3 regions of the Priestia sp. FSL P4-0332 genome follow, and region 2 is predicted to be linked to each of the others. Evidence: riboswitches for the same ligand, from Rfam matches in the RefSeq annotation. Region 2 holds a riboswitch; each other region holds the start of a gene.
What was found. A riboswitch is a leader RNA that binds a small molecule or an ion and turns the genes downstream of it on or off. The one in region 2 is predicted to bind S-adenosylmethionine.
Positions count from the first base shown of each region.

Region 1: linked by a shared signal. The riboswitch ahead of MKY06_RS25100 (phosphoadenylyl-sulfate reductase) and the one ahead of MKY06_RS11385 (Na+/H+ antiporter NhaC family protein) in region 2 are both predicted to bind S-adenosylmethionine.
Region 3: linked by a shared signal. The riboswitch ahead of MKY06_RS25445 (methionine ABC transporter ATP-binding protein) and the one ahead of MKY06_RS11385 (Na+/H+ antiporter NhaC family protein) in region 2 are both predicted to bind S-adenosylmethionine.

Region 1 covers NZ_JBBOUA010000001.1:4,782,165-4,785,443, reverse strand. Annotated here, with positions in the region: gene MKY06_RS25110 (VOC family protein) at 1-244, opposite strand, end outside; gene cdaS (sporulation-specific diadenylate cyclase CdaS) at 342-968, opposite strand; SAM riboswitch class I at 1,282-1,384, shown strand; gene MKY06_RS25100 (phosphoadenylyl-sulfate reductase) at 1,639-2,352, shown strand; gene MKY06_RS25095 (inorganic phosphate transporter) at 2,372-3,279, shown strand, end outside.
Region 2 covers NZ_JBBOUA010000001.1:2,253,913-2,257,191, forward strand. Annotated here, with positions in the region: gene MKY06_RS11375 (ABC transporter ATP-binding protein) at 1-682, shown strand, start outside; gene MKY06_RS11380 (ABC transporter permease) at 675-1,442, shown strand; SAM riboswitch class I at 1,544-1,650, shown strand; gene MKY06_RS11385 (Na+/H+ antiporter NhaC family protein) at 1,737-3,047, shown strand; gene MKY06_RS11390 (hypothetical protein) at 3,087-3,215, opposite strand.
Region 3 covers NZ_JBBOUA010000001.1:4,840,419-4,843,697, reverse strand. Annotated here, with positions in the region: gene MKY06_RS25460 (YusG family protein) at 1-168, shown strand, start outside; gene MKY06_RS25455 (toprim domain-containing protein) at 350-700, shown strand; gene MKY06_RS25450 (thioredoxin family protein) at 715-1,014, shown strand; SAM riboswitch class I at 1,195-1,302, shown strand; gene MKY06_RS25445 (methionine ABC transporter ATP-binding protein) at 1,434-2,459, shown strand; gene MKY06_RS25440 (methionine ABC transporter permease) at 2,452-3,120, shown strand; gene MKY06_RS25435 (MetQ/NlpA family ABC transporter substrate-binding protein) at 3,138-3,279, shown strand, end outside.

The DNA.
Region 1 (3,279 bases), 2.5 Mb from region 2:
CAATTCCGTCTACTGCCAGCGCAAAATGATGAACTTTACCTTCGTTAGGTAAGCTTGAGTTATACCCTTGAATTAACTCTACAATTACATTGCCTTCTAAACCTAGAAAAGCTAGCTTCAAAGACGGATCGGTATGTGGTAGTTTTTCGATGAGCTCTAATCCCACTTTTTGCGTATAGAACTCAATAGATTCTTCTATATCCTTTACTTGAACGCCTACATGTTCAAATTTTAAAATTGTCATATGCATCACCCGTATCTATAGTATGTAAAAACTATGAAATATATTAAAGAGAAAGGATATAGAAGTCAATATAGGGCTGCTTATCAGGAAAGGGCTCTTAAATCATATTTTTGCTGGAGTGAATAGGGTAGAGGCTTCCATCAAGTGCAAACGAAATTTTGCCTGTTTCTTCAGAGACAACTAAAATTAATGCATCCGATTTTTCCGACATTCCAATGGCTGCACGGTGACGTGTTCCCATTTTTTTGGTCGTTGAAATAATAGACGAGAGAGGTAAAACATTAGCAGCTGAGATAAGCTGATTATTTCTAATTAGGACGGCTCCGTCATGTAAGGGTGTCCCTGGATAGAACAGCGTCTCAACTAGCGTAGCGCTGACAGGAGCTTGAATAGGCATTCCTTTTTGAATAAGAGGGTCTACATTTTGTTCCCGTTCAATGACAATTAGAGCGCCGTGACGTTTCTCAGAAAGGTTATGAATAGCTAAGGACAGAGCAGCATATTCAAATGTATAAGGCGATAAGTAATGACGCAAGTAATAAGAGGCAGCCGTAGCTTGAACATCTTGAAATAACTTTCGCATCTCCTCAAAATCACATAGTATACAATGATCACTCGTGTCTAAATGTTTAATTAAATTAGAGGCTTCAGTTGAAATCTGCTGTAAATATGTTCGCACATTATTTTTAATTGTATCGTCTAATTGAAAAGGTTGTCTCTCCATTTTATATAGCTCCTATCTGTCAGTCAGTGTTATCTGTAATGTGTGCTAATGTGGGTGAATTATCCGTAAAGCTTATAAATCCCTTATTAATTTTATAGAAAGGTTTTATGTTTTATTTAGCAAGAGAATATAAAAAGTTGGAGAAAAAAGAAAGCGTTTTATAAACTGATATGTTCACATTTGGTTTAAATTTACATATGTTGTTTTAAATAAAAGTATAGATATTTCTGTGAATTTAAAGTATAGTTTTCTTATCGGATATATGATTTTTAATGTTGACAAATATTCTAAATATGCTAAAATTTTTAAAAAATGCTTATCAAGAGTGGTGGAGGGATCTGGCCCGCTGAACCCCGGCAACCTGCTTAGCAAGGTGCTAATTCCAGCAAAGTGTGTATCATTTTGAAAGATAAGGTGAAAATTTATTGCCTACCCAGTCTTTCAATATGGAAGACTTTTTATTTTGATATAGCGCAAGCGATAATTTGAGGAGGGACACCAATGACTGTAATCCCCGACTTAAAACAAATCTTTGGGCATGTCGAAGCAAAGTAAGAATTAAATAGTTTCGCTGACTAGACACACTAGAGGCGGTTTTATCCAATTCTAGTGGGTAAAACCGTCTTTTTTTATTGGATAACGCGGATAACTAAGAATTGGAGTGAAGAAAATGGCAGACTTATATACGTACGAAAACTGGAGTGATACGTTTCCAGAGTTCGACAGTGAAGATGAAACAAAAGGAGCCCTTTCAGCATTGCAGTGGGCGTATGATACCTACGGAGATTCAATTATCTATGCATCAAGCTTTGGGATCGAAGGGATCGTGTTAATTGATTTAATTTCAAAAGTGAAAAAAGATGCTGAAATTGTCTTTTTAGATACAGGCGTTCATTTTAAAGAAACATATGAAGTGATTGATGCAATTAAAGAACGCTTCCCTGATTTACGTATTCATATGAAAAAACCGGATTTAACTCTTGCAGAACAAGCTGAAAAACATGGAGATGAGCTTTGGAAGAGTCAGCCTAACTTATGCTGTCAAATTCGAAAAATCATTCCATTAAGAGAATCTCTTGCTCCTTATGATGCGTGGATTTCTGGTTTGAGACGCGAGCAGTCTGAGTCTCGTGCCAGCACGAATTACTTTAATAAGGATGAGAAATTCAAGAAGGTGAAAGTTTGTCCGTTAATTCATTGGTCTTGGAAGGAAATTTGGCGCTATGTGTATAAGCATGATTTGCCATATAACAAACTTCATGATCAAGGCTACCCAAGTATCGGCTGTGAACCCTGTACCGCACCTGCCTACAATGTAGACGATTTACGTTCAGGAAGATGGGCAGGTACACAAAAAGTTGAATGCGGATTACACGAATCTTAAATACGAAAGAGCTGAATAAATGATGCTTTTATATGTTGCCTTTATCATTGCGCTTTTTTTTGCAATGAATATTGGGGCAAGCGGTGCAGCAGCAGCTATGGGCGTTTCATACGGCTCCGGTGCGATTAAAAAGCGAAGAGTAGCCCTGTTCATCTGTGCTGTAGGTATTGTGCTCGGAGCCATTATCGGAGGCGGTGAGGTGGTAAAAACCATCAGTTCAGGTATCATACCTGAAAAATTGCTGTCAGTAGAATTAGTTATTATCATTCTGGCTGCTGCAACGCTGTCACTCTTTTTCGCGAATTTAATTGGTATTCCTCTATCAACAAGTGAAGTAACGGTTGGTTCAGTTGTTGGAGTAGGCGTAGCTTATCAATCTCTGTATGTGGAAAAACTTTTAGTTGTCATGTCTTTTTGGATTATTGTTCCGCTAGTTTCATTTGTCATTGCTTTTTTGATTGGAAAAGTGATAAAACGCAGAGCGCATAAAAAAGAAGCAGAGGGAAAGTGGAAAAGAGTTTTAACGATTTTAGTTATAGCGACGGGATTCTTTGAAGCCTTCTCAGCTGGAATGAATAACGTGGCAAATGCTGTCGGTCCTCTAGTAGGAGCTGGATTAATGGATGCCACAACGGGTGTCATAGCAGGAGGATTGGCAGTGGCGCTCGGAGCTCTTTTACTAGGAGGCCGGGTTATTGAAACAAACGGGAAAAAAATTACTCGCTATTCTGTAGGAGAAGGGTGCATTATCTCGGGTACTGGTGCTTCTCTTGTCACAGTCGCTTCACTGTTTGGTTTGCCAGTACCGCTTACACAGGTCACTACGTCTTCTATTATTGGAATAGGAGCAGCGAAAACGGGATTCACGAAAGAACAGCGCGAAGTGGTCATTCAAATGTTAAAGGTTTGGGTGGTATCCCCTGTATT
Region 2 (3,279 bases):
GAAATCAATTGGAGCGATTATTGAAAACCCTGAGTTTTATGATTATCTGACGGGCTATCAAAATTTAAAACACTTTGCGAATATGCATGAAGGGATCACATCAGAACGCTTGGATGAAGTGATTGCTTTAGTAAAGCTTGAAAACAGCATTCATGCAAAAGTGAAGACGTATTCTCTTGGGATGAGACAGCGTTTAGGAGTGGCTCAAGCTATTTTACATAAGCCTGCATTGCTTTTATTAGACGAACCAACAAATGGTCTAGACCCAGCGGGAATGAGAGAATTTCGTACATATTTACAAACGCTTTGCAGGGAAGAAGGAATTTCAATCTTAATCGCGAGCCACTTATTAAAAGAAGTAGAAGCACTATGTGACCGCGTTGGCATTATTCAAGACGGTGAGTTAAAAGCCATTCAAGATCTATCTCCAAATCGTCAAGATCAAGGAATGTACGTAGAATTTGAAGTGTCTGATGCGCAAAAAGCAGCGGATCTTTTATCACAAGAATTTGAAGTAACGATGAGATCACATAGTATCGACGTGGCGATTGTAAAAGAACAAATTCCAGCTGTGAATAAAAAATTAGTGGACAGCAATATTTTAGTCTACCGAATCACTCCTGTGTATGAGACGCTTGAAGATTCGTTTATGTCCGTTACGGAAGGAGAGCACCATGCTTAAGTTAATTCAAAATGAACATATGAAATGGTTTCATAAAAGAAGTACAAAAGTCACGTTTATTACAATCGGTATTTTAACTCTTTGTATGGCTCTTTTAATGAAGAAAGTAGCAAACAGTGCAGGAACAGAAGACAACATTTTGAACTTCCTGTCATTTAGTTCAGGTATGCTCATTCTTGTTCAATTTTTTGCTCTTGCTGTTGGAGGGTCAATGGTTGCAAAAGAGTTTGAAGCAGGTACCATTAAGTTTCTTTTAATTCGTCCTGCTAGACGTTCAACGATTTTAGCATCCAAGTACCTAACCCTCATTTTAATTAGCTTGTATTATTTACTGAGCTATTTGCTTTTTTCGTTTGTATGGGGAGCATTGTTCTTTGGCTTTACCAGTCTAGAAGGAGATGCGCAGCTGCTTAAAAACATTACGCTTACGTATGATAGTGCGTATATGGAAACGTTTATGATGATGACGTTCGCATTCATGCTGTCGTCTTTATTTAGAAACAGCGCGCTTGCTTCAAGTCTAGCTATTGTCGTAAGTATCGGGGCAAAAGCTGTAACAGGACTAGTATCAGAGTTTGGTTTATGGTGGGGGAAATTTTTACTGTTCGCCAACACAAACTTTGTGCAGTATATGGACGGAATGAAGACGATGTTTGACGGCATGACGATTCCATTTTCAATCTTCGTCTTAGTCGCGCATTTTGTCTTCTTTATGGGCGTAGCTTGGGCAGCGTTTTTAAAACGAGACGTAGCTAATTGATGTGAGAATTTTCGCACTATATATTTTTCTGAAATAGCATTTGACAATTAAATAAAAAGAGATTACAGTAGTGAAAGACTATTTTTAAAACAACTATAAACTTCTTATCAAGAGAGACGGAGGGACTGGCCCTATGATGTCTCGGCAACTGGCTGTACGCAGTGCGGTGCCAAATCCAGCAGACGATGTTTCGTTTGGAAGATGAGAAGGGTAATCTTATGATACAAAATAAGAGACCTCTTCTTATCAATAAGAAGAGGTCTTTTTTTATTACGTAAACAAGAGGTGTTAAGAATGGAACAACAAAAAGGAAACGGCTGGGCGCTGTTACCGCTGGGCGTCTTTTTAGTCCTGTTTGTCGGATCAGGAATTATAACGGGAGACTTTTATAAGCTGCCTGTATTAGTAGCCATTATCATTGCAGCCATTGTGGCGCTGGCTATGAACCGCAAAGATTCACTTAATGTAAAAGTGGAGCGTTTTGCTAAAGGAGCAGGACATCCTGATATCATTATTATGGTGCTTATTTTTATTTTAGCAGGTGCTTTTTCTGAAGTCGCTAAAGGCATGGGAGCTGTGGATTCAACGGTAAACTTAGCGCTTTCTGTGCTTCCGCAAAGCTTAGTCGTAGCAGGAATCTTTGTTATTGGCGCATTCATTTCAATTTCGATGGGAACATCAATGGGAACAATTGCTGCGCTGGGACCTATCGCTGTAGGAATCAGTGAGCAAGCGCATGTTTCTGTTACATTGGCAATAGCCGGTGTGATTGGCGGTGCAATGTTTGGTGATAATTTATCTGTTGTCTCTGATACAACCATTGCGGCAGTTCGTACGCAAAAAACAAATATGACAGATAAATTGAAAGTAAACTTTTTTATCGTACTTCCTGCAGCGATTGTTACAGTGATTCTATTGCTTGTAATGACGCTAGGAAACACGTCATCAGTAGAAATTAAAGATTTCAGCTGGTTTAAAATCTTGCCTTATATCGGCGTACTCATTGCTGCAGTATTTGGTGCAAACGTATTAAGCATTTTAACCGGAGGAATTGTGCTAGCCGGCGTGATTGGATTAGCTGACGGAAGCTACACGCTTTCTTCTCTTGCTAAAACTGTGACAGAAGGTATTGGCGGAATGTCAGAGTTAATTATTTTATCTCTGTTAATTGGCGGAATGGTTGAGCTTATTCGCTATAATGGCGGTATTCAGTTCTTATTGAATTTATTAACACGACGCATTCAAACAAAAAAAGGCGGAGAATTCAGCATCGCCGGACTGGTAAGTTTAACTAATTTAGCGACGGCTAATAACACGATTTCAATTATTACAGCAGGTCCGTTAGCAAAAGAAATCTCTGATAAGTATTCAATTGATAATCGTAAATCAGCCAGTCTGCTGGACTTGTTTTCATGCAGCGTTCAAGGGCTTATCCCTTACGGCGCACAAATGCTTCTCGCAGCAGGGTTTGCTAAAGTTTCACCGATTGAGATTATTCCATTTACATTCTATCCAATGTTAACAGCGGTTTGCGGAATCATTGCGATTGTAATTGGATTTCCTCGTTTAAATAAAAAGTCTAAGTCATCTAAAGAAGCTGCGTAATATGAAACCCTTAAAAAGAATGTTCTTTTTAAGGGTTTTTTACTGTTTGAAAAAATCAGTCGGCTTTTCTTCATCTAACTCCTTCCAAAGCGTCTCATTTTGTTTAAGTGCATAAGCCGCTCCTCCAATTTCAATTCCGCATAATAAAATAAATAATAAAATACCCATGAAATGACCTCCTTACGTAAATGAATAAAAACACGATGGTAACGGGTTTAGCTTCTTGCTGTTT
Region 3 (3,279 bases), 2.6 Mb from region 2:
GATAAGCAGCCAATTGGTGAAGTTAGTTACGGAACAAGCGGCAATGAATACCGCTTTGAAGAAGGGTATTCGCAAGAAAATAATAAGTTCTACCAATATACGGATGTACAAAAGCAAGGTGAAACGCAAAAATATACAGACTGCGACGAAGAAGCAGGATGGTGCTAAACAGTGGCAACTGCCGCTGTTTTTCTTGTTTTATGGAAACAATATGGCCTAAGCTGCCTTTTAAAACAGTTCTTTCTTGCAAATTTCTTTTAAAAAACAGGTGAACTGTGATACATTAACGAATATTGTATAGCATAAAGAAATGATGTTACTATACAACTGACGATTATGGGTGATGAAAATGGGGCTAATTGAAATCGAAAAAGTAATTATTGTCGAAGGAAAATCAGATAAAAAACGTATCCAAGATATCATTCGAGAACCAATTGAAATTATCTGTACAAACGGTACGATTAGTTTATCAAAGCTGGATGAAATTATTGACTTTACGTTTAACAAAGAGGTATACATACTCGTTGACTCTGATGATTCAGGGAATAAGCTAAGAAAACAATTTAAACGAGAGCTTCCGGAAGCAGAGCATCTATATATTGATAAAATGTACCGAGAGGTTGCTGCCGCCCCTAGACATCACATAGCAACAGTATTACTGAGTGCCAATATCGATGTTAATGCAGAATTTTTAACATAAAAGGAATGAGCAACATGCAAGAATGGAGCGAAAAACAGCTTGACGATCAGTTAAAAGAAGGACAAAGAGCGTTTATCTTTTTCCATACACCTTTTTGCGGGACATGTCAGCTGGCAAAAAAAATGTTAACCGTAGCAGAAGCGATGCTGCCTGGTGTAACTATCGGAATGAGCAATTTAAATTATATGCCTTCAAAAGCAGAAGTATTTTCAATTGAAAGTGTACCTTGTTTGATTGAAGTGAAAAATGGCGAAATGGTAAAAAAACTCTATGCGTTTCATTCTATCGAGCACGTACTTGAAGAGCTTCGATAATCAAACGTTTGTTTAAAATGAAGAAATTGAAAGAGAGCAAACCGTTGGGGCTGTTGAAATCTTGGGATATTATCCCAAGAACAAAATCTGTTGACAGCCTATCTGACACATGCTAAAATCACACTCATGAATGTTCATAAATGAATGAATATTTCCCAAAAACAAAATAATTGTTGCGAACTCTTATCAAGAGAGGTGGAGGGACTGAGCCCTGTGAAACCCGGCAACCGTCAGACTAACTGAAATGGTGCCAATTCCTGCAAAGCTATGCGCTTTGAAAGATGAGAGAAAGGATTAAATATCGAGCCTTTCTGTCATGCGCAGAGAGGCTTTTTTAATGAGGAAAATTGTTTTACGGCTTTTTCATCCTATAGGGCAACCTAACATAATTAAGTTTTTACTAAAGAAGGTGAAGAAATATGATTACATTAACAGACGTTACAAAAATTTATCAGGCTAAAAGCGGTCAAGTAACAGCTGTTGATAATGTGAATCTAACCGTTAACCAAGGTGAAATTTACGGAATTATTGGTTATAGCGGAGCGGGGAAAAGTTCTTTAATTCGCTTGCTAAACGGGTTAGAAACACCAACGACAGGAACGGTCGAAGTAGCAGGTAATGATATTGGAAAAATTAAAGGCGGAAAACTCAGAAAAGCTAGACAAGAAATTAGTATGGTGTTTCAGCACTTTAATATCTTGTGGTCGCGTACGGTGCGAGAAAATATTGCCTTTCCGTTAGAAATAGCAGGGATCTCAAAAGAAAAAAGAATGAAACGAGTAGACGAGCTTATCAAGCTAGTCGGGCTTGAAGGGCGTGAAAATGCTTATCCATCACAGCTTAGCGGTGGACAAAAGCAGCGTGTTGGTATTGCTCGAGCGCTAGCCAATAACCCAAAAGTATTGCTGTGTGATGAAGCAACATCAGCGCTTGATCCTCAAACGACAGATTCCATTTTAGATCTGTTAGTAGATATTAATGAGAAGCTAGGGTTAACCATTGTATTGATTACTCATGAAATGCACGTTATTCGTAAAATTTGTCATCGGGTAGCCGTTATGGAAAATGGGGCAGTGGTAGAAGAAGGACAAGTGCTAGAAGTATTCAGAAAACCTAAGCAGCCGATTACAAAACGATTCGTTCAACAGATTTCTGAACCAGAAGAAACGTTTGAAACAATTGAACAAGTACAGGAGTTATATCCAAGCGGGCAAATTATTCAGCTGACGTTTGTTGGCGGAAAAGCAGAGCAACCGCTCATTACAACGATTTTAAAACAGTTTGATGTAACGATTAATATTTTGCAAGGAAAGATTTCTCATACACAAACAGGTTCATACGGAACGTTGTTCGTTCATTTAGACGGAGAATTAACAGAAGTTGAAAAAGTCATTGCATACATTCATGAGCAGCAGGTAGAAGTGGAGGTAATGACAAATGCTTGAGAAACTATTTCCAAACGTTATTTTAGATGATTTTATTCAAGCGACAAATGAAACACTATATATGACAGCTATTTCAGTTATAGCCACGTTTGTTCTAGGTATTTTATTAGGCTTGCTTTTATTTTTAACGTCCAAAGGACAGCTTTGGCAAAACAAACCTTTATATGCCATTGTGTCAGCAGTTGTAAATATCTTTCGTTCCATTCCATTCATTATTTTAATTGTTTTACTGATTCCATTTACCAAAGCATTGGTAGGAAGTATTTTAGGCGCTAATGCAGCGTTACCTGCTTTAATTGTTGGAGCAGCACCATTTTACGCGCGTCTTGTAGAAATTGGTCTGCGTGAAATTGATAAAGGTGTTATTGAAGCTGCTAAATCAATGGGAGCAACAACAAGCACTATTATCTTTAAAGTGCTGTTACCTGAATCGCTGCCAGCTTTAATTTCTGGTTTGACGGTAACGACAATTGCGTTAGTCGGCTATACGGCAATGGCGGGTGTGATTGGAGCTGGAGGTCTCGGGAATCTTGCATATTTAGAAGGATTCCAGCGCAGTCATAATGATGTAACGCTAGCTGCTACGATCTTAATTTTGATTATTGTATTTATTATCCAACTTATTGGAGATGCGATTACTGCAAAAATTGATAAAAGATAAAGGGAGGATTATTTATTATGAAAAAATGGCTTTCGGCTTTAGCACTAACATCTGCGCTAGTAGTAGGATTAGCTGCATGTGGATCTAACAATGGATCAAAAGATGAAAAGAAAATTGTTGTGGGTGCATCTAATACGCCTCATGCTGAAATTTTAGAAC